DNA from 2 places in the Micromonospora chokoriensis genome. Region 1 is predicted to be linked to the other one. Evidence: riboswitches for the same ligand, from Rfam matches in the RefSeq annotation. Region 1 holds a riboswitch; the other holds the start of a gene.
The links. Region 1 has a riboswitch for thiamine pyrophosphate ahead of thiE (thiamine phosphate synthase). Riboswitches for the same ligand answer to the same signal wherever they lie in the genome.
Positions count from the first base shown of each region.

Region 2: it holds a riboswitch for thiamine pyrophosphate, as region 1 does, so the genes downstream of both, GA0070612_RS12820 (ECF transporter S component) here and thiE (thiamine phosphate synthase) in region 1, are expected to answer to the same signal.

Region 1 covers NZ_LT607409.1:2,028,511-2,044,204, reverse strand. The annotation lists gene GA0070612_RS09680 (thiazole synthase) at 1-77, opposite strand, end outside; gene thiS (sulfur carrier protein ThiS) at 74-274, opposite strand; gene thiO (glycine oxidase ThiO) at 265-1,425, opposite strand; gene thiE (thiamine phosphate synthase) at 1,422-2,048, opposite strand; TPP riboswitch at 2,043-2,152, opposite strand; gene GA0070612_RS09660 (ThuA domain-containing protein) at 2,454-8,282, shown strand; gene GA0070612_RS09655 (hypothetical protein) at 8,348-8,923, shown strand; gene GA0070612_RS09650 (aldo/keto reductase) at 9,172-10,134, opposite strand; gene GA0070612_RS09645 (peptidoglycan-binding domain-containing protein) at 10,304-10,876, opposite strand; gene GA0070612_RS09640 (AfsR/SARP family transcriptional regulator) at 11,045-13,846, shown strand; gene GA0070612_RS09635 (ABC-F family ATP-binding cassette domain-containing protein) at 13,882-15,561, opposite strand; gene GA0070612_RS09630 (class I SAM-dependent methyltransferase) at 15,603-15,694, opposite strand, start outside.
Region 2 covers NZ_LT607409.1:2,686,985-2,702,678, reverse strand. The annotation lists gene GA0070612_RS12860 (metal ABC transporter permease) at 1-789, shown strand, start outside; gene GA0070612_RS12855 (ArsR/SmtB family transcription factor) at 833-1,132, shown strand; gene GA0070612_RS12850 (Fur family transcriptional regulator) at 1,129-1,527, shown strand; gene GA0070612_RS12845 (hypothetical protein) at 1,614-2,303, shown strand; gene GA0070612_RS31830 (hypothetical protein) at 2,484-2,651, shown strand; gene GA0070612_RS12840 (acyl-CoA dehydrogenase family protein) at 2,854-4,851, opposite strand; gene GA0070612_RS12835 (DUF6328 family protein) at 4,938-5,441, opposite strand; gene GA0070612_RS12830 (sugar isomerase domain-containing protein) at 5,594-6,343, opposite strand; gene GA0070612_RS12825 (alpha/beta fold hydrolase) at 6,434-7,264, opposite strand; TPP riboswitch at 7,372-7,476, shown strand; gene GA0070612_RS12820 (ECF transporter S component) at 7,551-8,144, shown strand; gene GA0070612_RS12815 (ABC transporter ATP-binding protein) at 8,247-9,677, shown strand; gene GA0070612_RS12810 (energy-coupling factor transporter transmembrane component T family protein) at 9,674-10,474, shown strand; gene GA0070612_RS31405 (hypothetical protein) at 10,720-11,154, opposite strand; gene GA0070612_RS12800 (thiamine-binding protein) at 11,445-11,741, shown strand; gene gndA (NADP-dependent phosphogluconate dehydrogenase) at 11,873-13,315, shown strand; gene GA0070612_RS12790 (pirin family protein) at 13,600-14,361, opposite strand; gene GA0070612_RS12785 (thioredoxin reductase) at 14,358-14,585, opposite strand; gene GA0070612_RS12780 (hypothetical protein) at 14,933-15,118, opposite strand; gene GA0070612_RS12775 (isoprenyl transferase) at 15,185-15,694, opposite strand, start outside.

The DNA of each region.
Region 1 (15,694 bases):
TTCGCTGCGCCGCCGGTGCCGAGGATCAGCCGCGAGGTGAACGTCTCCCCGCCCAGCTCGAACGACATGCCGCTCACCCGCCCTGCGCCGCGGTGAGCACCTCGACCCGGTCGCCGTCGCGCAGCGCCGTGTCCGGCCACCCCGCCCGGGGTACGACCTCCCCGTTGACCGCGACCGCCACCCCACGCTGCTCGGGCACGATGTCACGCACCAGGTCGGCCACCGACGTGCCGCCCGGCACGTCGCGTCCGGCCCCGTTCACCGTCAACTCCATTGGTCCCCCTCCGTGCTGCGATCAGGGCTGCCACCGGGCGTCCGGCCGCCGAGAAAACGGTCGGCTGGGAACGCCCCGAGCAGCGGGTCGCTTATGCCGTCGAGCACCAGGCCCGCGATCAGGTCGGCGGTGACCGGGGCGAGCACGATGCCGTGCCGGTGATGCCCGGTGGCGACCAGGACGTCCGGTCGGCCGGGCAGCGGCCCGAGGATCGGCGCGTTGTCCGGCGTACCCGGGCGCAGCCCGGCAACCGCCTCGACCAGGTTGTACTCGGCCAGTTCCGGCAGCAGGTCGACTCCGGCGCGGAGCAGCCGCTGCACGGCTCCGGCGGTGACGGTGGTGTCCGCCCGTTCCTCGACGGTCGCGCCGAGCACGACCTCCCCGTCGACACGGGGCACCAGGTAGACGGGTTCGCCGTCGGCGTACCCCCGGATCACGTGCCGGAAGCCCGGCGCGACGCCGTCGGGCGCGCGGAGCCGGAGGATCTGGCCCTTGACCGGCCGCACCGGCAGACCGGTGAGTGCCGCGGCCCCGCACCCGGCGGCGACCACCGTCACCCGGGCCTCCACATCGGAGAGTCGTCGAACCGGTTGCGGCACCAGCGCCGCGCCGGCCCGCTGCGCCGCCGCGCGCAGCGCCGGCACCAGCAGCCGTGGGTCCACCTGGTGGTCGGTGGGCGCGAGCGCGCCGCCGCGCACCCTCGGGGCGAGCGCCGGCTCGCGGTCGCGCAGCTCGCTGGGGCGCAGCGGGGTCACCGGCAGACCCAAGCCCTGCTGGTACGCCCACAGCCGGCGTGCCTCGGCCAGGTCGTCGCCGGTCAGGCCGACCATCAGGGTGCCCTCGGTCCGGTAGCCGATGTCGACGCCGGTCACCTCGGTCAACTCGGCGGCGAACCCCGGCCACCGCTCGGCGGACGCCAGGAGCAGTCCGGTCAACTGCCGCTCACCGAAGTACGCCTCGGCGACCGGGGAGAGCATGCCGGCGGCCACCGCGGAGGCCCCCGAACCGGGTGCCGGATCGTGTACGACGACCCGCAGCCCTCGGGCGGCGCAGCGCCAGGCGATGGACAGCCCGATCGGTCCCGCCCCCACCACCGCCACATCCGGCCGGACCCGGTCGCGCGACGGCGGTGACGGGAACCGGCCGGTCAGCACGTCAGCGCCTCGATCAGCTGGGCCGTCGCCCGCGCCGGGTCGGCGGCGGCGGAGAGGGCACCGACGACCGCCACCCCGTACGCGCCGGCTGCCCGCAGCGCCGGCACCCGCTCGGCGGTCACTCCGCCGATCGCGATGACCGGCACGTCCACGGCGTCGACGACGGCGCGTACCCCGGTGGGCCCGATGGGATCGGGTAGGCCGGACTTGGTGCTGGTGGTGTGGCACGGCCCGACGCCCAGGTAGCTGGCTCCGGCCGCGACCGCCTCGGTGGCCGCGCCCGGGGCACGGGCGGTGGCGCCGAGCACTCCGGCGGGGCCGAGCACCCGGCGGGCGGCGGCGACCGGCAGGTCGTCGGCACCGACGTGCCCCCCGGCGGCACCGACCGCGAGCGCGACGTGCAACCGGTCGTTGACCAGGCAGGTCGCCCCGTACGGGTCGCAGAGCGCCAGCACCCGCCGGGCCAGGTCGTACGCCTCGCGGTCGGTGGCGGAGTCCTCGACCCGGACCTGCACCACCAGGTCGGTGCGGGCCGCCGTGAGGGCGGCCCGGACCACGGTGAGCGGGTCACGCCCGGGTCGGGTGTCGGTGATCAGATGCAGTCGCCCCAGGGACGGCACGGCAACACTCCTCCCTGCGCCGGCATTACCCGGATCAGGTTCGACGGTCGGGGGCTGTCAGCCCCCCTCTCAGCCCGGTACACCGGGCTCCCGTGGGTTACTTGCGTGTCACCGTACGACAGATCCGCCGGTCTGCCAAGGCGGGTTCGACGGCGTCACGGCCGACCGCGACGAGCAAGATCGATGGGGCACTTCATACGGTCCTGTTCGGAATGTCGCACGCCGTTGCAGAACCGTTACCCGTCTGCATCTTGCCCGACATCGAGCCAGCCGAATTAATTTGTTCAGCGATTCGACAAAATGTCGGTGGGGGCACCCTGGCACGGCGTCACCACCGGCTCCATGAGGGAGGGCGTTCGGCGAGCCGACTCCCGCGAGCTCTGTCACTACGACACAGGAGGCGGCGTGTCCCGTTCTCGTCGTGCCCGCGTACCCATCACTGCAACCCTGATCTCCCTGGCCATGGCCTCGACCACCCTGTTCGGCACGCCTGCCCAGGCAGCCGCCCAGACCCCCCCACGGGATGCGCAAGCCGCAGCCCCGGTCAGCCAGGTGGTGCCGAAGGCGCCAAAGGCCGCAGCCGATCCCTTCTCCGTCCTGATCTTCTCCAAGACCGCCGGCTTCCGGCACGACTCCATCCCCACCGGCATCGCCGCCATCCAGCAACTCGGCGCCGCCAACGGATTCACCGTGGACAACTCCGAGGACGGCGCCGCATTCAACGACGCCAACCTGGCGAAGTACAAGGCGGTGATCTGGCTCTCCACCACCGGTGACGTGCTCAACGCCGAGCAGCAGGCGGCGTTCGAGCGCTACGTGAAGGCCGGCGGCGGCTACGTCGGCATCCACGCCGCGTCGGACACCGAGTACAGCTGGGCCTGGTACGGCGACCTGGTCGGCGCGTACTTCGCCAACCACCCGCAGAACCAGACGGCCACGGTCAAGGTGGAGGATCACGCCCACCCGTCCACGGCCGGTCTGCCGGAGCGCTGGTCCCGGTTCGACGAGTGGTACAACTACCAGTCCAACCCCCGGCCGGACGTCCACGTGCTGGCCAGCCTGGACGAGAAGAGCTACACCCCCGGCGCCGGCGCGATGGGCGCCGACCACCCGGTCGCCTGGTGTCAGGACTACGACGGTGGCCGGTCCTGGTACACGGGCCTGGGGCACACCCGGGAGTCGTACGCCGAGCCCCAGTTCCTCTCCCACCTGCTCGGCGGCATCCGCACCGCGGCCGGCGTCGAGAACGCCGACTGCGGCGCCTCGAAGACCGCGAACTTCGAGAAGGTCACGCTGGACAGCAACACCAGCAACCCGATGGAGCTGGACATCGCCCCCGACGGGCGGGTCTTCTACATCGAGCGCGACGGTCGCGTGCAGATCGTGAAGCCGGACACCGGCAACACCGTCACCGCCGTCGACCTGGACGTCTTCACCGGCAACGAGGACGGCCTGATCGGCATCCGGCTCGACCCGGACTTCGCGACCAACAACTGGGTGTACCTGTACTACGCCCCGAACGACGGGGTCAGCCGCAACCTGCTGTCCCGCTTCACCGTCACCGGCGACACCATCAACCCGGCCAGCGAGAAGCAGGTGCTGCGGGTCGACACCCAGCGCAACACCTGCTGCCACGCCGGCGGCAGCATGGCCTTCGACAGCGACGGCAACCTGTACCTGGCCACCGGTGACAACACCAACCCGTTCGAGTCGAACTCGTACTCGCCGCTCGACGAGCGGGCGGGCCGCCAGGACTACGACGCGCAGCGCACCTCGGCCAACACCAACGACCTGCGCGGCAAGGTGATCCGGATCCACCCGGAGGACGACGGGACGTACACCGTTCCGGCAGGCAACCTCTTCGCTGCGGGCACCGAGAAGACCCGTCCCGAGATCTACGCGATGGGCTTCCGCAACCCGTTCCGGATCGGCACCGACCCGAAGACCAACACGCTGTACGTCGGCGACTACGGGCCGGACGCCAACTCGGACAACCCGAACCGGGGCCCGCGTGGTCTGGTCGAGTGGAACATCGTCACCCCGGGCAACTACGGCTGGCCGTACTGCACGGGCACGAACGAGGCCTACAACGACTACACGTTCCCGTCCGGTCCGAGCGGCCCGAAGTTCGACTGCGCCGCACCGGTCAACAACTCGCCCAACAACACCGGCCTGACCAACCTCCCGCCGGTCGTCCCCGCGACCGTCGACTACGGGTACGCCGGTGACGCGCGCTACCCGGAGATCGGCGGCGGTGGCGCCCCGATGGGTGGCCCGGTCTACCGCTACGACGCCGACCTCAACTCCAACCGGAAGTGGCCGGCGTACTACGACGGTAAGGCTCTGCTCGGCGAGTGGAACCAGAACAAGATGTACACCATGCAGGTGACCGCCGACGGCAAGTCGCTTGTGGACATCAACCAGCTGCTCACCGGCATGAGCATGATCCGGCCGATGGACTTCGAGTTCGGTCCGGACGGCGCGCTGTACCTGATCGAGTGGGGCAGCGGCTTCGGTGGCAACAACGACAACTCCGGCGTCTACCGGATCGACTACACCGCCGGTGACCGTGCCCCGATCGCGGCGGCGTCCGCCAACCCGACCTCGGGTCCGGCGCCGTTGACCGTCACGTTCTCCAGCGCCGGTTCCCGGGACCCGGACGGTGGGGCGCTCACCTACGCCTGGACGTTCGGCGACGGGCAGACCTCGACCGAGGCCAACCCGACGCACACGTACGCCACGGCGGGCAACTACACGGCCCAGCTCACCGTCACCAACCCCAAGGGTCGGACCGCGGTGGCCAACGTGCCGGTGACCGTGGGCAACACCGCTCCGACGGTCTCCATCGAGTTCCCACCGGACGGCGGGTTCTTCAACTGGGGTGACCAGGTCCGTTACTCGATCAAGGTGACCGACCCCGAGGACGGGCAGATCGACTGTGCCAAGGTGGGGCTCCAGGTGCTGCTCGGGCACGACGAGCACGCCCACCCGTTGGAGCAGCACACCGGCTGCACCGGCACCGTCCAGACGTCGCTCGCCTCCGGGCACGGCGCCGAGGCGAACGTCTTCGCGGTCTTCGAGGCCACCTACACCGACAAGGGCGGCGCCGGCGGTTCCGGTGCCCTGACCGGTCGGCAGATCGAGGTCCTGCAGCCGAAGCAGAAACAGGCCGAGTACTTCACCGCCACCGGGCGCGCTCCGGTGAGCACCGGCGGCGGCGACGCCGGCGTGCAGCGGGAGGCCGCCACCGACCCGGCCGGCGGCGGGCAGAGCATCGCATTCATCGAGGATGGCGACTGGTGGTCGGTCGCTCCGGCGGACCTGACCAACATCACCGAGATCCGCTTCCGGGCTGCCTCGGCCGCCGCGGGTGGTCGGATCGAGGTCCGCGCGGGTGCTGTCGACGGACCGGTGGTCGCCACGGCCACCGTGCCGGCGACGGGCGGGTGGCAGACGTACACGGACGTGAGCGCGCCGGTCACCGGTGCCGCGAGCGGCTCGCTGTACTTCCTGGCCCGTGACCCGAACGGCGGCTCCGGTTCGCTGTTCAACGTCAACTGGATGGACTTCGTCGGCCGCGGTGTCACCGAGAACGCGCCGCCGGTGGTCAGTGCCACGGCCACCCCGGCCACCGGCACCGCACCGGTCACCGTCGCCTTCGACGGCACGGCCACCGACGCCGAGGGCGACACCCCGTTGACGTACGCCTGGGACTTCGGTGACGGAGGCACGGCGACCACTGTGGACGCCAGCCACACCTACACCACCGCGGGCACCTTCACGGCCACCCTCACGGTGACCGACAGCAAGGGCGCCAAGGCGTACGCCACGGTGCCGGTGCGGGTGGACGCTCCGGACACGTCCTGCTTCGGGGCGCGTTCGGACGACTTCAACGGCAACAGCCTCGACAAGGAGCGCTGGAGCGTCGTCCGGGAGAACCAGCTCTACTCGCTCAGCGGCGGCGCGCTCCTGCTGCCCACCGGCGTTGGTGACCTCTACGGCGCTCGCAACGACGCCACCAACCTGGTGCTCCAGCCGGCGCCGACCGGCGCCTGGGAGATGACCACCAAGGTCACCCTCCCGGTGACGGCCAACTACCAGCAGGCAGGTCTGCTGGTGTACGGCGACGACGACAACTACGCCAAGCTGGACCTGCTGTACAACGGCAGCCGGTCGGTGGAGTTCATTCGGGAGACCGCCGCCACGCCGCGCAACGAGGCTGCCGACAGGATCGCCGCTCCGGCGGGTGACACCGTGTACCTGCGGGTCACCAGCGACGGGACGAACCTGACCGCGGCCGTCTCGGCCGACGGGCAGACCTTCACCCCGGTCGGCCGTTCGGCCGCGCTCGCCGGCATCACCAACCCGCGCATCGGGGTCTTCGCCCTCAACGGCGGCACCGAGGCACCGGTCGTCAACGCGGCCTTCGATTCGTTCCAGGTCACGCCGGACGCCCCGGCCGGCCCGGTCGACCCGTCGGACGAGTTCAACGGTGACGCGCTGGACAAGTGCCGGTGGGACGCGATCCTTCGGGAGGACCCGACCGGTTACCGGGTCACCGGTGGCGCGCTGCGCATCGACGTGCCCAACGGTGACATCTACGGCACCGACAACACCGGGCCGAAGAACTTCATCCTCCAGACCGCGCCGTCGGGCGACTGGACCCTGGAGACGAAGGTCGACGGCAGTCTGCTGAACGAGCAGTACCAGCAGGCCGGTCTGCTCGTGCAGGCCGACGACGACAACTACCTGAAGTTCGACTTCATCGCGGACAACCAGGCAGGCTCGGCGGTGACGCGGCGGATCGAGTTCCGCAGCGAGATCGCCGGGGCGGTCCAGAACCCGCAGCCGGAGGTGACCAGCCTGACCAGTGCCGTGTGGCACCTCCGGTTGGCCCGCACCGGTGACACGTTCACCGCGTCGTACTCGGCCGACGGGACGACCTGGACCGCGTTGGAGGCGCTGACCAACACCGCTGTGGGTGCCACCCCGAAGGTCGGGTTGTTCACCCTCGGCGCCAACCAGACGGCCTCGAAGACCGCCGCGTTCGACTACTTCCGGTTGAGCACGAAGGTGGCCGACGAGACCGCGCCGGTGACCACGGCGTCGGTGTCCGGCACCCCGACCGAGGGGTGGTACACCGGGCCGGTGACGGTGACCCTCACCGCCGCCGACGAGGCCGGCGGTAGCGGGCTCGCCAGCACGGAGTACCAGCTGGACGGGGCCACCACCTGGACGGCGTACACCGCCCCGGTGGAGGTCACCGGTGACGGCGAGCACGAGCTGCGGTTCCGCTCGACCGACAAGGCCGGCAACGTGGAGGCGACCAAGACCGTCTCGGCCAAGATCGACGCCACTGCGCCGGTGACCACCGCGACGTTCGCTCCGGCGAACGACGCCGGCTGGCACAACGGCACGATCCCGGTCGTGCTGGCCTCCACCGACGCCGGTTCCGGTGTCAAGACGGTGGAGTGGTCGCTGGACGGTGGCGCGTGGACGCCGTACACGGCGCCGGTCGAGGTGACCGGTGACGGGCAGCACGAGCTGCTGTACCGCTCGACCGACAAGGCGGGCAACGTCGAGACGCTCAAGTCGGCGATCTTGAAGATCGACGGCACCAAGCCGACGCTGCTGGTCTCCGGTATCGCCGACGGCCAGCTCTACGGTGACAGCCAGGACGTCCGGGTGTCCTGGCAGGCTGTCGACCCGACCTCGGGCATCGCGACCGTGGTCGGCAAGCTGGACGGCGAGGCGTACGCCAGCGGCACTCTGCAGGCCATGTACGAGCTGTCGCTCGGCCTGCACGAGCTGACCGTGACCGCGACCGACAAGGCGGGCAACGAGACCACCTCGACGGTCCGGTTCTTCGTCACCACCTCGTTCCGGGACATGCAGGGTCTGCTGGACCGGTTCAAGGCGACGGGTCGCCTCTCGGCCAAGGCGCACAAGCAGCTGACCAACAAGCTCGACGCCGTCCGCAAGTCCGAGGCGGCCGGCGACGACAAGGCGGCGGTGCGGCAGCTGACCGCGTTCCGGACGCTCGCTTCCGACACCGCTCTGGTGGGCGAGGCGGAGGTCCGGGACGTCCTGATCCGGGACGCCGACGCCATGATCGTTCGGCTCGGCGGCGCGGCCAGCAAGGCCGGGGTCAAGGCGAACGACGGCGAAACGGTGAAGGGCACCGGACGGCTCGGTGGCGACGCCACCCGGCTCGCACCCGGTCGCCAGCTCTGATCCGACGAGGCCCCTCTCCGACGCCACGGCGTCGGGGAGGGGCCTCCCTCATCCGTAGTGAGGAGATGTCCGTGACGCGTATTCGGACGATGTTGGCCGCCGTGTTCGTCGGACTGGCTCTGACGGTGTTCGCCGCCGCCCCGGGGGCCGCTCAGGCCGCTCAGCGCGCTCAGGCCGCTCAGGCCGCCCGGGCGGCGCAGGCCGACAAGCTCAAACTCGTCGTGGCCGGCGACGGCGCCGAGGGTGTCACCATCCAGGCCACCTACCCCGACGGGCGTCGACTGGACCAGGTGGTGCGACTGGTCCTCACGGCCACCGGCCCGGACGGGCAGAAGGTCGGGCCGGTGCAGTTGGAGCCGCAGCCCGAGGGGCAGGGCTTCTACAGCAGCGGCAAGGTGCTGACCGCCGGCACGTGGAAGGTGACCGTCAACTCCCCCGCTCCCCTGTCCGGCAAGGCCACCGCAACGGTGCAGGCGCGCGCCGCGCAGACTCCGCCCGCGCCCGAGCCGGTCGCGGTGAACAAGCCGGCGGACGACGCGGGCGGTGCGGGCTGGTGGCCGTTCGCGGCGGCCGGCCTGGTCCTCGTCGCCCTGGCGATGGTGGTGGCCATGCTGTTCGGCCGCCGCCGCACCACCACCTGACCGACAGGCGTTTCACCAACCGGGCCGGGCCGCGACGAGCGGCCCGGCCCTGTTCCGTCGGCCCGGCCCTGTTCCGTCGGCCCGGCCCGCCACCGTCCGACCGGCCCGCCACCGTCCGACCGGCTCGTGATCGACTCGGCTTCCTTGACGTCGGGGTGTCCTCGGCAACGGGATACCCCGACGTCAAGGAACGCGAGTGGATCAAGCGGGGCGCGCCCTCGATCAACGGAAGCGGCGCCACACCGCGCTCAGAGGATGGCGCGCAGCGCGGCCAGGTCCTCGTCGCTGGGCTCCCACGTGCCGGCGGCGGCGTTGGCGAGGACCTGCTCCGGCGTGGTGGCGCCGGCGATCACCGAGGTCACCGCCGGATGGGCGGCCAACCCACCGATCGCCACCTGGAGCATGCTCAGCCCCCGCTCGGCCGCGTACGCCTCAATCGCCTCGATGGTGTCCCAGTCGGCGGCGGCGAGCCGCTCCGCGTACCGGCCACCGCCGGAGAGCCGGCTCCCGGCCGGGGGCTGCTCACTGCGCTTGTACTTGCCCGTGAGCAGACCGTTGGCGAGCGGGAAGAACGGCAGCATGCCGAGACCGAACCGCTCACACGCCGGGATCACCTCGGCCTCCACGGACCGCTCCACCAGGCTGTAGTGGTTCTGCGCGCTGATGAAGCGGGCCCGACCGTTGGACGAGGCGACCCAGTCCGCGTCGGCGATCTGCCACCCGGCGAAGTTGGAGTTGCCCAGGTAGCGCACCTTGCCGTCGCGCACCAGGTCGTCCAGGGCCGCGAGGGTCTCGTCGATCGGGGTGCCCGGGTCGGGCTCGTGCATCTGGTACAGGTCGATGTGGTCGGTGCCGAGCCGACGCAGCGACGCCTCCACCGCCCGCGCGATGTAGCGGCGCGCGCCGCGAGCACCGAAGTCCGGCCCGTTGAGGCCGTACATGTCCATGCCGAACTTGGTGGCCACCACCACGTCGTCCCGGCGGCCCTTGAGCGCCTGCCCGAGCAGCTCCTCCGAGCCACCCTGCGGCTCGCCGTAGATGTCGGCGGTGTCGAAGAGGTTGATCCCGGCGTCCAGGGCCGCGTCCACCACCGCCCGGGTGCCGTCGAGGTCGAGCTTGCGGCCGAAGTTGTTGCAGCCGATGCCGACCACGGACACCACGAGCCCGGAGTCGCCCAGCCGGCGATAGGTCATCTCAGTCACGAGATCCACCCTATGCCGGCCGGACGCGCCCCACAGCGGCGGCGGCTCAACCGAGCACACCGCAAAGACCAGCTCACGGGCAGCGCCGATGCCGGCGGGGCCAGGGCCGACGGTCTCGCCCGCCAGGGGCCGCCGAGCGATCAGCGCGCAGCGGCCCCCGGAGACGCAGAGTTGGAGATCAGCAGGAACGGCTGTTGTAGGTGGCCCAGTAGGGGCCGCCGCCCTGCGGCAGGTAGAACCGGAAGTTTCCGTCGGGCGACCGCTGCAGGACGAACTCGTGCGCGCTATACGAGCTGCGGGAACCCTTTGCCCCGCGGTACACCACGTACCGCCATCCGTTCTGGTTGTCGGTCTGCGCGAGCTTGTCGCCGGCCTTCGTCCAGCTGTTGCGGCCAGCCGAGCCGTCCGCGCCCAGACCCTTGTCGCGCTGGAAGTTCCTCGTCGCGGCGTCGGTCTGGTCGCCGAAGATGCCGTCGATCCCGGACGAGGGCAGGTAGCCGTTTGCCCACAGGACGGTCTGCCACAGGCAGGTGACGTTCGAGCTGCGGTGCGTGCCGACGTTGACGACGCCCTCGTCATCGAAGTCGTCGGACACCCCACCGGTGCCGTGGACGTACGCCAGGCCGGTGTAGGAGCCGCTGGCCGCAGCCGGCGTGGCGAGCGTGACGTTGATGCCGATGGCCAGTGCCGCGCCGACTGCGGGAACGGCAGCCCTACGGAGTACGCGGCGGACGGAGTGGAGCGAAGACATACATCTCCCTACCTGAGCGAGTGTCTACTTCGGATGAGCGATGGAACGGTTGAAAGGTAAAGTGGGCCCGGCACATCCGCCGCACAACTGGCGTACAGGCCACCCGCCCGCCCCGTCATCCCGGTGCGCGTCGTGACGGATTGCAACGCCCACCTGTGAGGTGCCCGGTTGCGTTTCGACATCCTCGGTCCGTTCCGGGTGTACCGCGAGGGCCGGCCGGTTCCGCTGGGCTCGGTGAAACAGCGTCTCCTGTTGGCCACGCTGTTGCTACGCCCGAACGAGGTCGTCGGCGTCAACGAGTTGACCTCGATGCTGTGGGGCGACGACGAGCCGGCGTCGGCCGCTTCGAACCTGCGCACCTACGTGCGCGGGCTGCGGCAGTCGCTGGGCGAGGGGGCTTCCTGGGACGGGATAACCGCCGTGGCGGGCGGATACGTGCTCCGGGTGGGCCCCGACGAGCGGGACCTGGACCTTTTCGACGCCGCGGCCGCTCGGGGGCGCGATGCTCTCGTCACCTCCGCTGCGGAGCGCGCCGAGGCCGAACTCTCCGCCGCGCTGGGCCTGTGGCGCGGGGCGCCACTGTCGGACCTGCCCCTGCGCTCGATGTTCGCCCGGCGGGTGGCGCAGTTCGAGGAGCGCCGGCTGCTCGTTGAGGAGGACTACGCCGAGGCGTTGCTGGCACTCGGCGCACCGGCCGACGTGGTACGCCGGCTGCGGGCCCTGCTCGACCGGCACCCGCTGCGGCAGCGGGCCTGGGGCCAGCTGATGGTGGGCCTGTATCGCATCGGAGACATGGCCGGCGCCGTGGACGCCTTCCGGCAGGCTCGGCAGGCGCTGGCGGAGGCGACCGGCCTCGATCCCGCACCGGAACTCGTCAAGGTGTACGACGACATCCTGCATCACCGACCGGAGTTGGCAGCGCAACCGCCATCGGGGTCGGACGGGCCGGTGCCGGGGCCGCAGGTCCTCCGCCCCGAGCAGTTGCCGCGCGCGGTACCGGAGTTCGTCGGCCGCAGCGTCGAGCTGGCCAACCTCGACGCGCTACTGGACGGCGGTGCACAGGGGTCGAGCACAGGGGTCATCTCGGCGGTGTCCGGCATGGCTGGAGTCGGCAAGACCGCCCTGGCCCTGCACTGGGCGCACCGGGTCGCCGACCGCTTCCCCGACGGCCAGCTCTACGTCAACCTCCGGGGTTACGACGAGGCCGGGGTGGTGTCCCCACTCGACGCCCTGTCCGAATTCCTCGAAGCGCTCGGCGTGCCCCACGCCCGGATACCCGCCGGCGTGGAGGCCCGGACCGGCCTCTACCGCAGCCTGCTGGCCTCCCGCCGGATGCTCGTGGTGCTCGACAACGCCCGCGACTCCGCTCAGGTTCGCGCCCTGCTGCCCGGTGCCGGCCGCTGCATGGTCGTGGTCACCAGCCGTGACCGGCTCGACGGCCTGATCGCCGCCGAGTGCGCGGTGCCGTTGACACTGGGCGTGCTCACAGCGGAGGAGTCGACGAGCCTGCTCGCCGGCCGGCTCGGGGTCGGCCGCCTTTCCTCCGAGCCGGCCGCGGTGGCCGACATCGTCGAGGCCGCCGGCCGGCTTCCGCTGGCGCTGGCGATAGTGGCGGCACGCGTCGCCACCCATCCCTCGTTCCCGCTCGGCGCCATCGCCGCCGAGTTGCACTCCACCGAGGCACGGCTCGACGTGTTGGCCGACGGCGACGTGCGGCGCGTCTTCTCCTGGTCGTACCTGGCCCTGGGGCCAAAGGCGGCCCGATTGTTCACTCTGCTGGGGCTGCATCCGGGCCCGGATCTGACCGCCGCCGCAGCCGCGGCACTCGCGGGCATGGACACCGCAGCCGTCACGCCACGACTGCGGGAGTTGACCCGGCTCAATCTGCTGGCCGAGCACGCGCCTGGCCGCTACGCCTTCCACGATCTTCTCCGCGCCTACGCCGCCGAGCTCGCTGAGTCGTCGGAGCGCGCCGACGAACGCGCCGACGCCCGACAGCGCCTGTACGACCACTACCTGCACGCCGCCTATCCGGCCGCGCTACTGCTCCAGCCGCAGTGGCCTCCGATCGAGCCGGTGCCGCCGCTGCCTGTACCCGCCAGGCGGCCGGTGACCGATCACGGCGGCGCGCTTGCCTGGTTCACGGCGGAGCACCGGGTGCTGATTCGGGTGGTTCGGCAGGCCGCCGAGACCGGGTTCGACGCGTACGCCTGGCAGGTCGCCTGGGCGTTGAACACCTTCGTCGCGCCGCGTGGCCTGTGGCAGGACCAGCTCGACATCCAACGGGTCGCGCTGGCCGCCGCGGAGAAGATCGACGACCTCGCCGGTCAGGCTGCCGCCAACCGGCTGCTCTCCCGTGCACTGACCCGACTCGGTGACCGCGATGCCGCCGAGCACCGGCTGAAACGCGCGCTCGGGCTGCACGAACGCCTCGGTGATCCGACTGGTCGGGCGCAGACGCTGCACAACTACTGTGAGCTCTGCTATCTGGACGGCCGGTTCGACGAGGCCCTCGCGCATGGTCGGGAGGCGCTACGGCTCTACCGCCTGGCCGGCAACCGTTCGTGTGCAGCTCGGACCCTCAACGCGATCGGTTGGCTGCTGGCCAGCACCGGCGACTACGCCCAGGCCATCGAGAGCTGCACCGAAGCGCTCGACCAGCAACGACAAGGCGACGATCGCAACGGCCAGGCCGCGACGCTCGACAGCCTCGGCTTCGCCTACGACCGCCTTGGTGATCGCGACCGCGCGGCCGACTGCTACGAGCAGGCGATCCACCTCTTTCGCGACTCCGCCGACCGCTACCACGAGGCGGAGACCCTCATCCGACTCGGGGACACCCGGGAAGGGATGGGCGACCTGCCCGCTGCCTCCCTCGCCTGGCACCAGGCCGTGCGCATCTACGAGGACGTGGGTGACCCCGCCGCCGCAGAGGCCCGCCGCCGTCTCGAACGCCTGCGTCCGTCCTAGTCGGTGTCAGAGCCCGAGTCGCCCGACGGCGGCGATCAGCCCACGTCCCAGACCGGTTCCGGGGTCTCCACCACCTCGTTATCGCCGCGGAACAGCACGAACCTGTCGAAGGAACGGGTGAACCATCGGTCGTGGGTCACCGCGATCACCGTCCCCTCGAAGGCGTTCAGGCCCGCCTCCAGGGCCTCGGCGCTGGCCAGGTCGAGGTTGTCGGTGGGTTCGTCGAGCAGCAGCAGGGTCGCCCCGGACAGCTCCAGCAGCAGCACCAGGAAACGGGCCTGCTGCCCGCCGGAGAGCGTGCCGAAGCGCTGGTCGCCCTGCGCGGCCAACTCGTACCGACTCAGCACCCCCATCGCCGCGTGCCGGTCCATGCCGGTGCGGTGCTCGTCGCCCCGCCAGAGAATCTCCACGAGGGTCTTCGACATCAGCTCCGGCCGGTCGTGGGTCTGCGAGAAGTGCCCGGGGCGGACCCGGGCACCGAGCCGGGCCACACCGTCGTGCGCCACCGGGGCAAGCGCTCCCGCGCCGTCGACCGGCCCGTTCGCCGGGTCGGGGTCGGTGCCACCCCGGGCCAGCAGCCGCAGGAAGTGCGACTTGCCGGTGCCGTTGGCACCGAGCACCGCCACCCGGTCGCCGTACCAGATCTCCAGGTCGAAGGGGAATGTCAGGCCGTCCAGCTCCAGCTGCTCGCAGACGACCGCGCGCTTGCCGGTCCGTCCGCCGCTGAGGCGCATCCGGATGTCCTGGTCCTTCGGGGGTACGGGCGGCGGCCCGGCCTCCTCGAACTTGCGCAACCGGGTCTGCGCGGCCTGGTAGCGCGAGGCCAACCCGTCGTTGTACGCGGCCTTCTGCTTGTACATCAACATCAGCTCGCGCAGCTTCTGGTGCTCCTCGTCCCAGCGCCGCCGCAGTTCGTCGAGGCGGGCGTGCCGGGCGACCCGAGCCTCGTGCCAGCTGGCGAAGCCGCCCGGGTGCACCCAGGCGCTGCCCCCCTCGACGGCGACCACCCGATCGGCACTCTGGGCCAGCAGCTCACGGTCGTGCGAGACGTAGAGCACCGACTTGGTCGACTCGCGCAGTCGCGCTTCCAGCCACCGCTTGCCGGGCACGTCGAGGAAGTTGTCCGGTTCGTCGAGGAGCAGCACCTCGTCCGGGCCGCGCAACAGCAACTCCAGGGCGAAGCGTTTCTGCTGACCACCGGACAGGGTGCGCACCGGCCGGTCCCGAACCAGGTCCCACGGCTGATTCAGCACGATCGTCGCGACGGTGTCGAAGAGCACCTCGGCGTCGTAGCCGCCGGCCTCGCCCCAGGCGCCGAGCGCGTCCGCGTACGCCAACTGGGCCTTGCTCGCGGCGTTGCTGAACTTGCCGCGGGCCTCGGCCGCCCGCATGGCGGTCTCGGTCTCGCCCAACCGGCGGCCGGCGTCGCGCAGTGCGGGCGGGGCCAGTGACAACGCCAGGTCGGCGAGCGTCGACTCGTCGCCGATCATGCCGATGAACTGACGCATCACGCCCAGCCCGCCGGCGCGTGCGACGACGCCGGTACGCACCGGCAGGTCACCGGCGACCATCCTCAGCAGCGTCGTCTTCCCGGCACCGTTCGGCCCGACAAGGGCGATCTTGGTGCCCTCCCCGACCCGGAACGACACGTCGGCGAAGAGTTCCCGACCGTCGGGGAGGATGTGCCCGACTCCTGCCACGTCCACGTATCCCACGCGGGGATCCTGCCCCAGTGAGGGCCGGAGGGGACATCCAATTACCGGGTGACTCGTAGCACCCGGAAGCCTTTCTGGCTGGCGTGCCGCTCCACCTGCCAGTTCTGCTCGGTGAGCCAGCGTTGCAACGAGT
Region 2 (15,694 bases), 660 kb from region 1:
GGCATCTACCTGGTGCAGCGCCGACTGGCGTTGATCGGTGACGGTGTCGGGCACGTGGCGTTGACCGGCGTCGGGGCCGGCCTCCTGCTCAACCGCTCACCGGTCCTGGTCGCGGTGATCGCCGCCACCATCGGCGCGGTCGCCATCGAACTGGTGCGCGCCCGGGGGCGTACCTCCGGTGACCTGGCCCTGGCCCTGCTCTTCTACGGCGGCATCGCGGGCGGCGTCCTGCTCGTCGGCCTCTCGGACGCGACCAGCGCGAACCTCAACGCCTACCTGTTCGGGTCGCTGACCACCATCTCGCCCGCCGACCTGGTCACCATCGCGGTGCTCGGCGCGGCGATCCTGGTCACGATGATCGCGTTGCGGCCGGCGCTCTTCGCGGTCAGCCACGACGAGGAGTACGCCCGGGTCTCCGGCCTCCCGGTACGCACGCTGAACCTGCTGATCGCGGTCGCCACCGCGGTCACCGTGACCATCGCGATGCGGGCCGTCGGGGTGCTCCTGATCAGCGCGCTGATGGTGGTGCCGGTCGCCACCGCCCAGCAGGTCACCCGGGGGTTCCGCAGCACGATGGCCGCCGCGATGGCGCTCGGGCTCTTCGCCGCCGGCTCCGGTGTCTGGGTGGCGGCGACGGCGGACACCGCTCCCGGCGCCTCGGTGGTGCTGGTGGCGATCGCGTCCTTCCTGGTCGTGGCCGTGGCGGGCGGCATCTGGCGGACACTGCGCCGCCGGGCGACACCGGCGCCCGCCCCAGCACCCGAACCGCACGAGGTCGTGCTGAGCTGATCCTGATCAGCGGGACGTCGGTGGTATTGGTTACCGTTGCAAGATGACCAGCGCGACGGGTTACGACGGGTTCGACGGGGCCAGCGAACTGCTCCGCGCCCTGTCCGCGCCGATCCGCCTGGCCATCGTCAGCGAGCTGGCCGACGGTGAACGATGCGTGCACGAGCTGGTGGAGAAACTCGGCGCCGCGCAGCCGCTGGTCTCCCAGCACCTGCGGGTGCTGCGCGGCGCGGGAGTGGTCCGCGGTTCCCGCCGTGGTCGGGAGATCGCCTACAGCCTCGTGGACGAGCACGTCGCGCACATCGTGGCGGACGCCGTCAGCCACGCCGGGGAGGGATCATGAGCGAGAGCAGCGCCGCGGTGCGTAACACGCGGCAACGCTCGGCGGTGAGCGCGCTGCTGGGCGAGATGGAGGGCTTCCACAGCGCCCAGGACCTGCACGCCATGCTGCGGCAACGCGGTGAACGGGTGGGCCTGACCACCGTCTACCGCACCCTGCAGGGGCTCGCCGACGCCGGCGAGATCGACGTGATGCGCCCGCCGGGCGGCGAGCACCTCTACCGCCGGTGCAGCGAGGGGCACCACCACCACCTCGTCTGCCGGGCCTGCGGGCGCACCGTCGAGGTGGCCGGCCCGGCCGTGGAGAGCTGGGCCGACCGGGTCGCCGCGCAGCACGGCTACGCCGACGTCAGTCACACCCTGGAGATCTTCGGCACCTGCCCGACCTGCGTCCGCTGACCAGCCTGTCCGCGTGACAGATCGCCCGCCACCAGGGGTTCGTCGAGATCGACCGGTACGTCCTGCCGGGCGACACCATCGCGTTCGTGGACCTGCAGCTCGCCTGCTCCCAGCCGCCGCCGATCGACGGGTGCCGGGGCGTCGTCGTTCGTGGCACGCTGTCCGGCGTGAAAATCTATGCCGATCGGTTTCCGACCGCCGCCCGTCAGTTGCTCACCGACCTGCTCGTCGTCGCCTGGGTGTACGCGGCGGTCCGGGGCGCGCTGTGGCTGCACGACCTGGTGCAGAAGCTCGCCGTACCGGGGCAGAAGCTGGAGGGCGCCGGCAGTGGCCTCGCCGACAATCTCGCCGACGCGGGCGGCAAGGTCCGTCGGGTCCCGCTGGTGGGTGACGAGCTGACCGCGCCCTTCCGGCAGGCCGCCGACGCCGCCCGGGGGCTCGCCGACGCCGGTCGGGACCAGCAACACCTGGTCGACCAGCTCGCGCTCGCCCTCGCCGTCGCAGTGCTGATCTTCCCGCTCGGCCTGGTGCTCTTCGGCTGGCTGCCGTTGCGGGTGCGCTGGATGCGCCGGGCCGGGTCGGCCGCGAAACTGGCCGCCGGGCCCGCCGGCCGGGACCTGCTCGCCCTGCGCGCGTTGGCCACCCAGCCACTGGGCCGGCTGACCCGGATCGCGCCGGACGTCGCCGAGGCGTGGCGGCGCGGCGACGACGCCACAGTCGACGCGCTGGCCGCGTTGGAGCTGCGCCAACTCGGTCTCCGCACCCGGGACCGCTAAGACCCCACCCGCGCCACGGGTCGCCACCGCGGCCCGCCTTGATCAAATGATGAAGAGTAGGTCTCCGTGCTGTCTCTGAGCTACTTTCCATCACTTGATCAAGGGAAGCGTGGTGGGCCCGCTGGGCGTGTGCGCTGCGCCGACTCGGGCCAGAGCGGCCCGGGCCGCTAAGGTCTCCGGGTGTTCTACTTCCTCGTCGTCATCGCCGTCCTGCTGCTCGGCTACGCCGCTGTCCTGGTTGCCTTCCTCCGGCGGGGCAAGAAGATCCCGCCGGCGGCGTACCTGGCGCTGGCCGGGCTCAACGGTCTGATCCTGGCGGGCGTGCTGGCCTGGGCGGTCTCCCGCTGACCGCCGCTGCCGCACTGCCCTCCGCACTGGCTGCCGGGCAGCCCTCCGCGCAGCCCTCCGCACTGGCGGCCGGGCAGCCCTCCGCGCAGCCCTCCGCACTGGCGGCCGGCTGATCGACTCCAGGTCGGCGGTATCGAGGCGGGACACCACCACCTCGCCAATACGCAGTCGATCAAGCCAGACAGCGCACGAGGCGGCGGGGTTACGGCTTCGGTGGGATTCGGCGGCGAACGTCTTCGGCGGCGGACGGGCCGGGAGCCCAGCGGGCGACCCAGGGCAGCTCGTCGGACGGGGTGATCACACCCTCCTCCAGGCCCGCGTACCGGCCGGCGAGGATCCGCTTCGCGGCGACGGTGTCGACCGAGTCGGTGTTGTCCCACAGCGCGGCGAACAGGGCGTCGACCCGCACCCGCGCCTGCCTGCAGAACAGGTCGGCCAGCTCGACGTTCTCCGGTCGGGTGTCCCGTTCGGCGGAGGCCCGGACACAGACCGCTGACATCGCGAACAGCTCGGCGCCGATGTCCACCACACGGCCGAGGAACGCCTGCTTGCGCTCCATCTTTCCCTGCCAGCGCGACATCGCGTAGAACGTCGAGCGAGCCAGCTTGCGCGACGACCGCTCCACCTGGCGCAGGTGTGCGGCGAGCGGCCCGAACTCGGCGTACGCCGAAGGGCTCTGCCCCCGGCCCACGGCGAGCGTGGGCAGCCACTTCGCGTAGAACGCACCGGCGCGGGCGCCGGCTCTGGCCTTGCGGCCCAACCCGGCGTCCGGGTCGATGATGTCGCCGGCCACCGACAGGTGCGCGTCGACCGCCTCCCGGGCGATCAGCAGGTGCATGATCTCGGTGGAGCCCTCGAAGATCCGGTTGATCCGCAGGTCGCGCAGCATCTGTTCGACGGCGGCCGGGCGTTCGCCCCGGGCGGCCAGCGAGTCGGCCGTCTCGTAGCCGCGCCCGCCCCGGATCTGGATCAGCTCGTCGGCGATCGTCCAGGCCATCTCGCTGGCGTACAGCTTGACCAGCGCCGCCTCGATCCGGATGTCGTTACGGTCGTCGTCGGCGAGCAGGCAGCAGAGGTCGAGCATGGTCTCCATGCCGTACGTGGTGGCGGCGATGAAGGAGAGCTTCTGCGCGACCGCCTCGTGCTCGCCCACCGGCCGACCCCACTGGACCCGGTCGGCGGCCCAGCCCCGGGCCACGTTCAGCGCCCACTTGCCGGCGCCCACGCACATCGCCGGCAGGGAGAGCCGGCCGGTGTTCAGCGTGGTCAGGGCGATCTTCAGCCCCTTGCCCTCGCCGCCGATGACGTTCTCGGCGGGCACGAACACGTCGTGGAACCGGGTGAGGCTGTTTTCCAGGCCGCGCAGGCCGATGAACTCGTTGCGGCGCTCGACGGTGATGCCCTCGCTGTCACCCTCCACCACGAAGGCGGTGATCCCACCTCGACGCCCCTCGCCGGCCGGCACCCGGGCCATCACGACCAGCAGAGTGGCCACGATGCCGTTGGTGGCCCACAGCTTCACCCCGTTGAGCCGGTAGCCGGTGCCGTCCTCGGTCGGCTCGGCGGTGGTGGCCAGCCGGGCCGGGTCGGAGCCGACGTCGGGCTCGGTGAGCAGGAAGGCGGACACCTCGCCGGCGGCGAGGCGGGGCAGGAAGGTCTGCTTCTGCTCGCCGGTGCCGAACATCTTCAGCGGCTGCGGCACACCGATCGACTGGTGGGCGGAGAGCAACGCGCCGATGGCCGGGCTGACCGAACCGGCGAGCATCAGCGCCCGGCAGTAGTGCAGGTTGCTGAGGCCGAGCCCGCCGTACTTCCGGTCGATCTTCATGCCGAACGCGCCGAGGTCGGCCAGGCCATGGAACACCGAGTCCGGGATGGAGCCGTCGCGTTCGATGGCCGCGCCGTCCACCTCGGTGGTCAGGAAGGTGCGGAACCGGCCGAGGAAGGCCTCGGCGCGGGCGGCGTCGCCCGGGTCGGACCGGGGCCACGGGTCGATCAGGTCGAGCCGGAACCGACCGAGGAACAGCTCCTTGCCGAAGCTGGGTCGGTCCCAGGTGGACTCCCGGGCGGCCTCGGCGACCTGTCGGGCCTCCTTCTCGGAGACCTGCCCGGCCTCTGCCGGCAGCGGCGCGGCGGCGCCGGTGGTGGCTGGGGAGTCGGGATCGTCCGGTGCCGGTCGGCCGTTATGCGTCGTGGTCACGGCTGCCCCCTCGAAGCTCGATGCGGCTACCGCCACGCTACCCCCGGTTGTTACCCAGGGGTAGCGGTGCGTGCGGATCGAGGTGGTCAGCGGCCGATGCTGGTGTCCGGGTCGTCGTCATCGTCGTCGATGTCGTCCTCACCCCAGTTGCGCCGGGCGAACGGCAGGATCATCCAGAACGTGAGGAACCAGACGCCGGTCAGGGCAGTGAGCAGGAAGGCGATCGGCCGGTCCAGCACGAAGTCGGTGATCAGCAGTACGGCGCTGACCATCGCGATCAGCATGAAGGCGAGGCCCCCGCTGGCCATCCGGTGGGCGAAGCGCACCAGCTCCGGCTTGCGGCCCTGCCGGAACAGCGCCCGGTGGAACGCCACCGGCGAGATGATCATTGCGGTGGCGGCTGCCGCCGCGAGCAGCGCGACGATATAGACGTCCCGCTGGAACTCGCTGGTCCGGGTGAACCCGTTACTGAACGGCAGGGTGAGCAGGAAGGCGAAGAGGATCTGCACGCCGGTCTGTGCGACCCGCAACTCCTGGAGCAGGTCGGCGAAGTTGCGCTGCCAGCGCTGCTTCTCGGTCTCCTTGGACACGCGCTACCTCCGGTGAGACGCTACTGCCGGCGGTCCCGGCCGCCGGCAGCAACGCCAATGCCCCACCCGGCCGAGCGCGAAACAGGTTCACGACATCTCCCGTTCACTTCGCAGACGCAGTCCGCCGTCGGGGCGGGGCACCGGCGACGGTCTCAGGACCCGCGCCGGATGCGGCCCGCGTACCGGGTCTCCAGCTCGGTGTTGTGCGCGTCGCCGTCCGGGATGTTCGCTGACAGGTAGACCGGGGGCCGCTCCCCCGCCGCCAGCAACCGCGCCACCACCTCCACGGTGACCTGCTGGGCGAGCAGGGCCGCGGTGATCGAGGAGACCGCGCCGACGGCGCCACCGCCGGGAAGGGGCAGGGTCGCGTCGCCGTACGGGGCTCCGTTGTCGAGCACCACGTCGGCGAGGTCGCTCAGCTTGCGCCCGGACGGGTGCCGGGAGGTCATCCGGCCGGAGTGCTGCGCCGAGGTGATCGCCACCAGCCCGTGGCCGCGTTCCTTGACCAAGCCGGCGAACTCCACCATCGCCCCGTTGACACCGGAGTTCGAGGCGAGCACGAACACGTCGGTGGGCCGCACCGGGGCCAACTCGTAGAGGCGGTGCGCCACGCTCGGGTCCCGTTCCAGCATCGGACCGAGCCGGTCGGCGGGTTCACCGCCGAGCAGCACCAGGTCACGCAGCGCGATCCGGTTGGTCGGCACCAGACCACCCGCCCGACCCGCGATCTCCATGGCGAGGGCCTCCGAGTGCCCCGTGCCGAACGCGTGCACCACACCGTCGGCGCGTACGGCCTCGGCGATCAGGTCGGCGGCCCGGCCCACCGCCTCCCGCTGGCTGGCGGCCACCCGGCCGATCGTCTCGGTCACCACGGCCAGGTAGTCCTCGGCACTCACCGTCATGCGTCCTCCGTCGTCCGATTGCAGGCCAACAAGTCAACCGCGCCCGAGTCGAGCACGTCGACCAGGCAGGGCGCCCCGCGTTCTACCAGCTCAGGCCGTCCCGCCGGCCCGGGCCAGGATCGCCTCGGCGAGTGGGCCCGGCGCCGCGTCCGGGATCCAGTGACTGACGCCGGCCAACTGCACGAAGCGGTAGTCGCCGGTGACGTTCGCCGCACACGCCTCGGCGGCGGGCCGGCCGATGGCGACGTCCCGGTCACTCCACACGTACGTGGTGGGCACCGCGACCGGGCCGACCGCGGCCAGGTCGGCTCGGGACATCGCCCGGTACCAGTTCAGCGCTGCGGTGAGCGCCCCCGGCTCGCGCATCGGGTCGGCGTAGCGGTCCACCCGGGCACGGTCGCCGACCCCGCCGAGCAGTTTGCGCAACGCGGTGGCGTGCCACGCCAACAGCACCTTCTCCGCCTTGTCGGGCTCACGGAACAGCGCGATGTACGACGACCGGGCCTTCTGTCGGCTGTCGTTGCTCAGGGCGTACGCCATGGCCGCCGGGTGTGGGACGGACACCGCGGTCAGGGTGCGGACCCGCTCGGCGTGCCCGGCGGCCACCGCCCAGGCCACCACCGCGCCCCAGTCGTGCCCGACCAGGTGGACGGCGTCCAGGCCGAGGGCGTCGAGCACCGCCACCACGTCGGCGACCAGCTCGGGAATCCGGTAGTCGGCCACCGCCGTGGGCCGCGCGCCCGGCGAGTAACCGCGCTGGTCCAGCGCGTACGTGCGCAGGCCGGCGGCGTGCAGTGCCGGTAGGACGTCGTCCCACTCACCGCTGTGCTGCGGGAAACCGTGCAGCAGCAGAACCGGCACGCCGTCCGGCGGACCAGCGTCGGTCACCTCGAACGTGAAGCCTCGCGCGTCGACCCGCATGATCGGAAGCGTACCCATCCGGGGTCGGGCCGACCGCTCCCGCAGGTCAGGCGGGTGCCCTGCTGGGCCCGCACCCCCGGTCGGTGTTAGCGTCAGCGAGACAACTTCACATCCGACAGGGGAGCGCACAGCGCTGAGAGTGCGGGCACGCCCGCAGACCCTCGAACCTGATCTGGGTAATGCCAGCGCAGGGAGTTCGGTCGACCTCCAGCCGCGCCGCCGTCCGGTGCCACCGGACGCGGCGTGCGTCTTCTCCTGGTTCGCACTCACGAACTGGGAGCAACACATGACATCCACCACCGACACCCACCGTTGGCGCACGATCGACATCGTGGTCGCCTCGGTGATCGCTGTCGCCTTCGGCGTCATCTTCTGGGCGTGGGGCCTGGTCTGGAGCGCCACCGAGGGTGCGTTCACCTTCTTCCCGCCGGCGCAGGCGCTGCTGTACGGCGTCTGGCTGATGCCGGCCGTGATCGGCGGCCTGGTCATCCGCAAGCCCGGTGCCGCGCTCTACTGCGAGACGGTCGCCGCAGTCCTCTCCGCGCTGCTGGGCAGCCAGTGGGCCGGCACGGTGATCCCGCAGGGCATCGTGCAGGGCATCGGCGCGGAGCTGGCGTTCGCCGCCTTCCGGTACCGGTCGTTCCGGCTGCCGACCGCGGTCCTGGCCGGCGCGCTGACCGGTCTCAGCGCCGCGCTGTTCGACTTCTTCATCTGGAACGTCGACTACGAGCTGACCGACTACCGCATCCCGTACGCGCTGATCACCATCGTCAGCGCCACGGTGATCGCCGGCGCCGGTGGCTGGCTGCTGACCAAGGCCCTGGCCAACACCGGCGTCCTGGACCGGTTCCCGGCAGGCCGGGACCGCGCCCTGGTCTGACCCCGGTCCGGCTGCGTTGATCAAGAGGTTTGCGTCAACCGGAGGCGGAATCTGACGCAAACCTCTTGATCGACAACGAGTAAGCGTGCGAGAGGGGGGCCGGTGGGCGCTGTCGTTCTGCGGGGGTTCGGCTGGCGGCACGCTGGGCGGCGGGCCTGGGCGCTGCGGGGGGTCGACCTGCGGGTCGAGGTCGGCGAACGGGTGCTGCTGCTCGGCCCGTCGGGGGCCGGCAAGAGCACCCTGCTCAGCGCGCTGGCCGGGCTGCTCCCCGAGGACTCCGGTGAGCAGGAGGGCATCGTCGAGATCGACGGGCTCGACCCCCGCAAGGGGCGGGAGCGCGTCGGCATCGTCTTCCAGGACCCGGAAACCCAACTGGTGATGGCGCGCTGCGGCGACGACGTCGCCTTCGGGCTGGAGAACCGGGGAGTGCCGACCGACGAGATCTGGCCCCGGGTGGACGAGGCGCTGCACCGCGTCGGCTTCCCGTACCCCCGCGACCGCAACACGGCCGCGCTCTCCGGCGGCGAGCAGCAGCGCCTCGCCCTGGCCGGCGCGCTCGCCCTCCGCCCCGGCCTGCTGCTGCTCGACGAGCCGACCGCCAACCTCGACCCGGCCGGGGCCGAGCTGATCCGGCAGGCGGTGGCCGGTGCGCTGGACGCCGACACCACACTGATCCTGGTCGAGCACCGGGTCGCCGAGGCGCTGCCACTGGTCGACCGGGTGGTGGTCCTGGAACCCGGCGGCGGGGTCCGTGCGGACGGCACACCCGAAGCCGTCTTCGCCGCCCACGGCGCCGCCCTGGCCGCCGAGGGGGTGTGGGTGCCGGGTCACCCCATCGCGCCCCGCCCGGCCACCGCCGCGGCCGGGGAGCTGTTGCTCACCGCCGACCGGCTCGGCCTGCCACCCCGGCTGGCCTCCACCGATCTTCGGGTACGCGCCGGCGAGGCGCTCGCCGTCCGCGGACCCAACGGCGTCGGCAAGTCCACCCTGGCGTTGCTGCTGGGCGGGCTGCTCCGGCCGGGCACGGGGCGGGTCACCGCGTCCGCCGAATTGGCCGGCGCGGACCACCGCACTCCCCCGCACCGCTGGCGCGCCCCCGCCCTGGCCCGCCGGATCGGGTCGGTCTTCCAGGACCCGGAGCACCAGTTCGTCACCGGCACCGTCTTCGACGAGCTGGCGCTCGGCCCGCGCCGGACCGGTCAACCCGACTCAGCCGTCAAGCAGACAGTGGCCGAGCTGCTGGAACGGCTGCGGCTGGCCCGACTCGCCGCTGCCAACCCGTACACCCTCTCGGGTGGTGAGGCGCGGCGGCTGAGCGTGGCGACCGCCCTGGCCACCGCGCCCCGCCTGTTGATCTGCGACGAACCCACCTTCGGCCAGGACCGGCGGACCTGGCGGGAGCTGGTCGACCTCTTCGCCGACCTGCGCGACGCCGGACACGGCGTGGTCGCGGTCACCCACGACGCGGATTTCGTCGCCGCGCTCGCCGACCGCACTGTCACCCTACGAGCGACCCCGGGCGACGACCGATGATCAGTATCGAGCCGGTCGCCGCGCCCGATGCGCCACTGGCCCGCCGCAACCCGGTGGCGAAGGTCGCCGCCGCCCTGGTCTTCTCGTTCACCCTGCTGGCCACTCTGGACCCGGTGGCCCCGGCGATCGCCATCGCGCTCGAACTCGCCGTCCTGCCGCTGTTCGGCATCCGCTACCGGGTGCTGGCACGGCGGGCCTGGCCCCTGCTCCTCAGCGCCGCCGGCATCCTGGTGACCCTGGTGCTCTTCGCCGCCGACCGCTCCGGCCGGGTCCTGCTGGACGCGGGACCGGTGTTCGTGAGTACCGGCGTGCTGCTCACCGCGCTCGGCCTGGTGCTGCGAGTCTTCGCGGTGGCCCTGCCCGGAGTGATCGTCTTCGCGACCACCGACCCCACCGACCTGGCCGACGCGTTGATCCAGAACGCGAAAGCACCCGCCCGGTTCGCCATCGGGGCACTGGCCGCGTTCCGGCTGGTGCCACTGCTCGGCCAGGAGTGGCAGATGATCAGCATGGCGCGGCGGGCACGGGGCGTCGACGCCGGAGGCAACCCGCTGGCCAAGCTGCGACTGTTCGCCTCCACCGCGTTCGCGCTGCTGGTCGGGGCGATCCGCCGGGGCACCCGGCTAGCGGTGGCGATGGACGCTCGTGGCTTCGACGCCGGTACGCCCCGAACCGTCGCCCGCCGCCAGTACTTCACCCGCGCCGACGGGCTCCTCGTCGCCGGCGCGGCAGCCCTGGCCGGAGCTGCCCTGACCACGAGCGTCCTCCTCGGCACCTTCCGCCCCCTGATCGGCTGAGCCCGCCGCCCCGCTGCCCGCCCGACCGCCTGCTGCCCGCCCGACCGCCCGCTGGCCGCCCGACCCCCCGCCGCCGCCGCCCGCTGGCCTGCTGCCGCCTGCTGCCCGCCCGACCGCCCCGCCGCCGCCAAGATCCGCACAACAACAGGGATGTAGTGGCCTCGTTGGCGAAGGAGGCCACTACATCCCTGTTATTGCTGCCATGTCCCAGCGCCCCCGCGTAACGGGGACGCCAGGACGACCGATCAGCTGCGGCGGAAGGCGTAGCGGCGGGTCTGACCGGCCGGTCGGCTGCGGCCGCCGCCCGCGCGACCGCCGCCACCCTGGGGCGGTCCGGCCGTCGGTGCCGCCGGTCGCCCGGCAGACTTCGGCAGGGCTCCCACCGTCGGGGCGTCGACTGCCGCGGGCACGTCGATCGACGTCGTCAGCTCATCGAGCACCGCCGCCGGCTCGACCCGCACCGCCGGCAGCGCCGGCTCGACCCGCACCGCCGGCAGCGCCGGCTCTGCCAGCACCTCCCGCGACGCCGCGTCGGCCAGCGCTGCCCGCTCGGCCTGGATCGCCGGCTCGACCGCGAGGTCGAGGTCGGGGCGGGTTGCTCGGGGACGGCCGTGCTCGGTCGTCGGGTTGGTGCCGAGCGGTGTCTTACGGGACTTCTTCGGATTGCGCCTGGCAGGCATGCGGGCCTCCTTCAATGCCGACCGGAACGGCCGGTCCCGCGCGCCGGCGGCCGGTCGGATCGGCTGGTGACCGTCGCAACGCGACGGCCGAACGGTGGAGGGACTGCTCGCCGGGATCGGACACAGCCAGCGCCGCCGAACGGCGGAGGGGACATGCGGACGCCCGCGAGCGCACGGACCGCGGCGCGGGGCGGCGGGCCGGCTCGGAAGGTGGGGCGTCAGTAACGCATGTCCGTACCCTAACGGCCGCCCGACGGGACGCGCACCCGAATTACTGGCACGATCGGTACATGCTGATCGCGTTCTCGATCACCCCCCTCGGCGGCGACGACTCCGTGGGTGACCTGGTCGCCGAGGCGGTCCGGGTGGTCCGGGAGTCCGGCCTGCCCAACCGGACCGATGCCATGTTCACCACTGTCGAGGGCGAGTGGGACGAGGTGATGGCGGTGGTGAAGCGCGCGGTCGACGTTGTCGCCGCGCGGGCGCCCCGGGTGAGCGTGGTGCTCAAGGCCGACGTCCGGCCCGGGGTCACCGACGCGCTCACCGGCAAGGTCGCCCGGATCGAAGCCCGACTCGCCGAGGGTTGACCGGTCGCGTCGCCACCATCGGCAGCTTCGCGACCACCTGGCGTATCAGAGGGTGGATCACTGGTCCCGGATCGGCCCACATCACGATAGGTTCGGAACGCCAATAGTGGTGACGAGAGGTGGCGGCACGGATGGCTGAGCAGGCGAAGGCACAGATCGGTGTGACCGGGCTGGCGGTGATGGGTCGCAACGTGGCCCGCAACCTGGCCCGCAACGGCTTCACGGTGGCAGTGCACAACCGGTCGCCGGAGCGCACCCGCAGCCTGGTCGCGGAGCACGGCGACGAGGGCACCTTCGTGCCGGGCGAGACGATGGCCGACTTCGTGGCGTCACTGGAACGACCCCGCGCGGTCATCGTCATGGTCAAGGCCGGTGCGCCGACCGACGCGGTGATCGACGAGTTGGTGCCGCTGCTGGAGGAGGGCGACATCATCGTCGACTGCGGCAACGCCCACTTCGCCGACACCCGCCGTCGGGAGGAGGCGCTGCGCGCGCAGGGGCTGCACTTCAGCGGCACCGGCGTCTCCGGTGGTGAGGAGGGCGCCTTGCTCGGCCCGAGCATCATGCCGGGTGGCTCCGCCGAGTCGTACGCCAAGCTCGGGCCGATGTTCGAAAAGATCGCCGCGCAGGTGGACGGTGTGCCGTGCTGCATGCACGTCGGGCCGGACGGCGCCGGGCACTTCGTCAAGATGGTGCACAACGGCATCGAGTACGCCGACATGCAGCTCATCGCCGAGGCGTACGACCTGCTCCGCTCCGGTCTGGACGCCAAGCCGGCGGAGATCGCGGAGATCTTCCGCGACTGGAACGACGGCGAGCTGGGGTCGTTCCTCATCGAGATCACCGCCGACGTGCTCGCGCACACCGACGCGGACACCGGCCGACCGTTCGTGGACGTCGTGCAGGACCGGGCCGAGCAGAAGGGCACCGGTCGATGGACCGTGCAGAGCGCCCTGGACCTGGGTATCCCGATCACCGGAATCGCCGAGGCCACCTTCGCCCGCTCGCTGTCCGGGCACGTCGACCAGCGGGAGGCGGCCCGCCGGGCATTCCCCGACGCGGGTGACAAGTGGCAGGTCACCGACCGGGAGGCGTTCGTCGAGGACGTCCGTCGGGCGCTGCTCGCTTCCAAGATCGTCGCGTACGCGCAGGGCTTCGACCACATCCGGGCCGGCAGCCAGGAGTACGACTGGGACATCGACCTCGGCGGCACGGCGACGATCTGGCGGGGCGGCTGCATCATCCGGGCCCGCTTCCTGGACCGCATCCGCGAGGCGTACGACCAGCAGCCCGACCTTCCGACGCTGCTGGTCGCACCGTACTTCGCCGACGCCGTCGCGGCCGGTGTGCCGAGCTGGCGGCGGGTGGTGGGTGACGCGACCCGGGCCGGTGTGCCGACGCCCGCCTTCTCGTCGTCGCTGGCGTACTTCGACGCGCTGCGCGCCGAGCGGCTGCCCGCCGCGCTGATCCAGGGTCTGCGGGACAACTTCGGCGCGCACACCTACCAGCGGGTGGACCGGGACGGCTCGTTCCACACCACCTGGGCCGCCGACCGCACCGAGTCGCCGGCGTAGACAAGCCCACGGCCCACAGCCCACAGCCCACGACCGGCGGCCCACAGCCCACGGCCGGAGGCCCGCGGCCCGCGGCCCCGACACGCTCGGGTCGGCCCAGTTCTTGCCGGGCCTCGTCCCGCGGCAAGATCGTGCTCGATCCTTGAAGTAGTGGCCTCCCGACGATGGGAGGCCACTACTTCCATGTTCGAGCACGATCATGAGAGACGACGCGGCGCGGCAGACGACGCGGCGCGGCGCGGCAGACCGCGCGGCCCGGCGCAGCACAGGTTCGCGGGCCCCGGTCAGTTGATCGTGGCGTGCATTTCCCAGACGAGGATCTCGGCCGGTTCGTCGGCGGTGACGCGCCGGCCGCCGGTCATGGTCAGCCGGGCCGCGTCGCCGGTGCCCAGTGGCCCGCTGCCCTCCAGGGTGACGGTGCCGTCGGGCACGTACAGGTGCACGAAGGGCGCGTCGGGGATGGTGACCTCGTCGCCGGGGGCGAGTCGGGCGGCGTGCAGCGTCGCGTAGCGGTTGCGGATCCGGATCGCGGACGCGCCGTCGTAGCGGTCCATCCCGGAGGCGATCGGCACCAGGCCGCCGCGGAGCAGTTCGTCCTCGATCTCCAGCTGCTCGTAGCCGGGGTCGACGCCCTGTTCGTCCGGGAGCACCCACATCTGCACGAAGTGGACCGGGTCGCTGTGCGGCTCCTGGTTGTTGAGCCGCCAGGCGTCGTTCTTCTCCGAGTGCAGGATGCCGGTGCCGGCGCTCATCCGCTGCGCCAGCCCCGGGTAGATCACCCCGGAGTGCCCGGTGGAGTCCTGGTGCACCAGGGAGCCACGAAGCACCCAGGTGACGATCTCCATGTCCTCGTGCGGGTGGGTCTCGAAGCCGGCGCCCGGCCGGACCACGTCGTCGTTGTTGACCAGCAGCAGACCGTGGTGGGTGTTGGCCGGGTCGTAGTGCCGGGAGAACGAGAACGAGTGCTTCGAGTCCAGCCAGGAGATCCGGGTGGCGAAGCGGTCGTCGGCGCGACGGACGTCCACTGCGGGGGCGGGCGCGGTCACCAGGCACGCTGCCCGGCGTCGGGGGTCGACGGCGCCCAGGTCAGGGCCGGTTCTCCGGTGGCAAGTTCGGCGATCTCGCCGGTCCGGAGTTGTGGTGTGTGGCCGAACTCGGCGCAGTGCTGCTCGGCGATCTCGGCACAGATGTCAGCCACCTGCTCGCAGATCGGGTCACCCAGATCGGCAGCGTTCAACGCCATGATCATCTTGAACCGGAGATCCCGCATGCGCACTCCAACCGCCGTCGGCCCGCCACTTCCGGACCCTACAGGCCCCCCTTCCGCAGAACTCCGAAACGACCCCACCCACCCACCCACCCACCCACCCCACCCCACCCCACCCCAGCCCACCCCAGCCCACCCCAGCCGCGTCGATCATGGAGTTGTGGTGGTGCATATAAGTCGCGAAAGCGGCTGATTCGGCCACCACAACTCCATGATCGACCGGGGCGGGGGCGGGGGCGGGGCGGGGGCGGGGGCGGGGCGAGGGTGGGGGCGGGGGCGGGGCGGGGCGGCTCCGCGCACCAACGCAAGCGCCGCCCGCAGGATCGCGGGCGGCGCCAGGGTTGTCGGGGTCAGAAGAAACGGCGGCGCTTGGCCTTCTGGGGGCGGATCAGGTCGGCGCCCCTGGTCAGGAGCCGGGTCGCTCCGGAGGGACCACGGCGGGCCTCCAGGGTGTGGCTGAGTCGGCGGGCGCCGGCAGCCGCGAGTGGCACTGCGACCGCCATCACCGCCCACTGGGCAATGCGCTTCTGGATCATGTGGGTTCACCTCCGTCAGTGGCTTCTGACGTCACTGGTACCCAGTGTGACGTGCGGGTAAGCGCGTCAGCTCAGAACCGGGGCGACCGGGTTGGGCAGTGCCCCGCCGAAGCGACGGTCCCGCTGCGCGAACAGCTCGCACGCGTACCAGAGGTGGCGGCGGTCGAAGTCGGGCCAGAGCGTGTCCAGGAAGACCAGCTCGGCGTACGCGGTCTGCCAGAGCAGGAAGTTGGAGATCCGTTCCTCCCCGGAGGGGCGCAGGAACAGGTCCACCTCCGGAATCTCCGGGTGGTAGAGGTACTTCGCGACGGTCTTCTCGGTGACCTTCGCCGGGTCGAGCTTGCCGGCGGCCACGTCCCGGGCGATCGCGGCGGCGGCGTCGCCGATCTCGGCCTGCCCACCGTAGTTGACGCAGAACTGCAGGGTCAGCGTCGAGTTGCCCTGGGACATCTCCTCGGCGGTCTGCAACTCGGAGATGACGCTCTTCCACAACCGCCCGGGGCGACCCGACCAGACCACCCGGACGCCGAGGTCGACCAACTGGTCGCGGCGGCGACGGATGACGTCCCGGTTGAA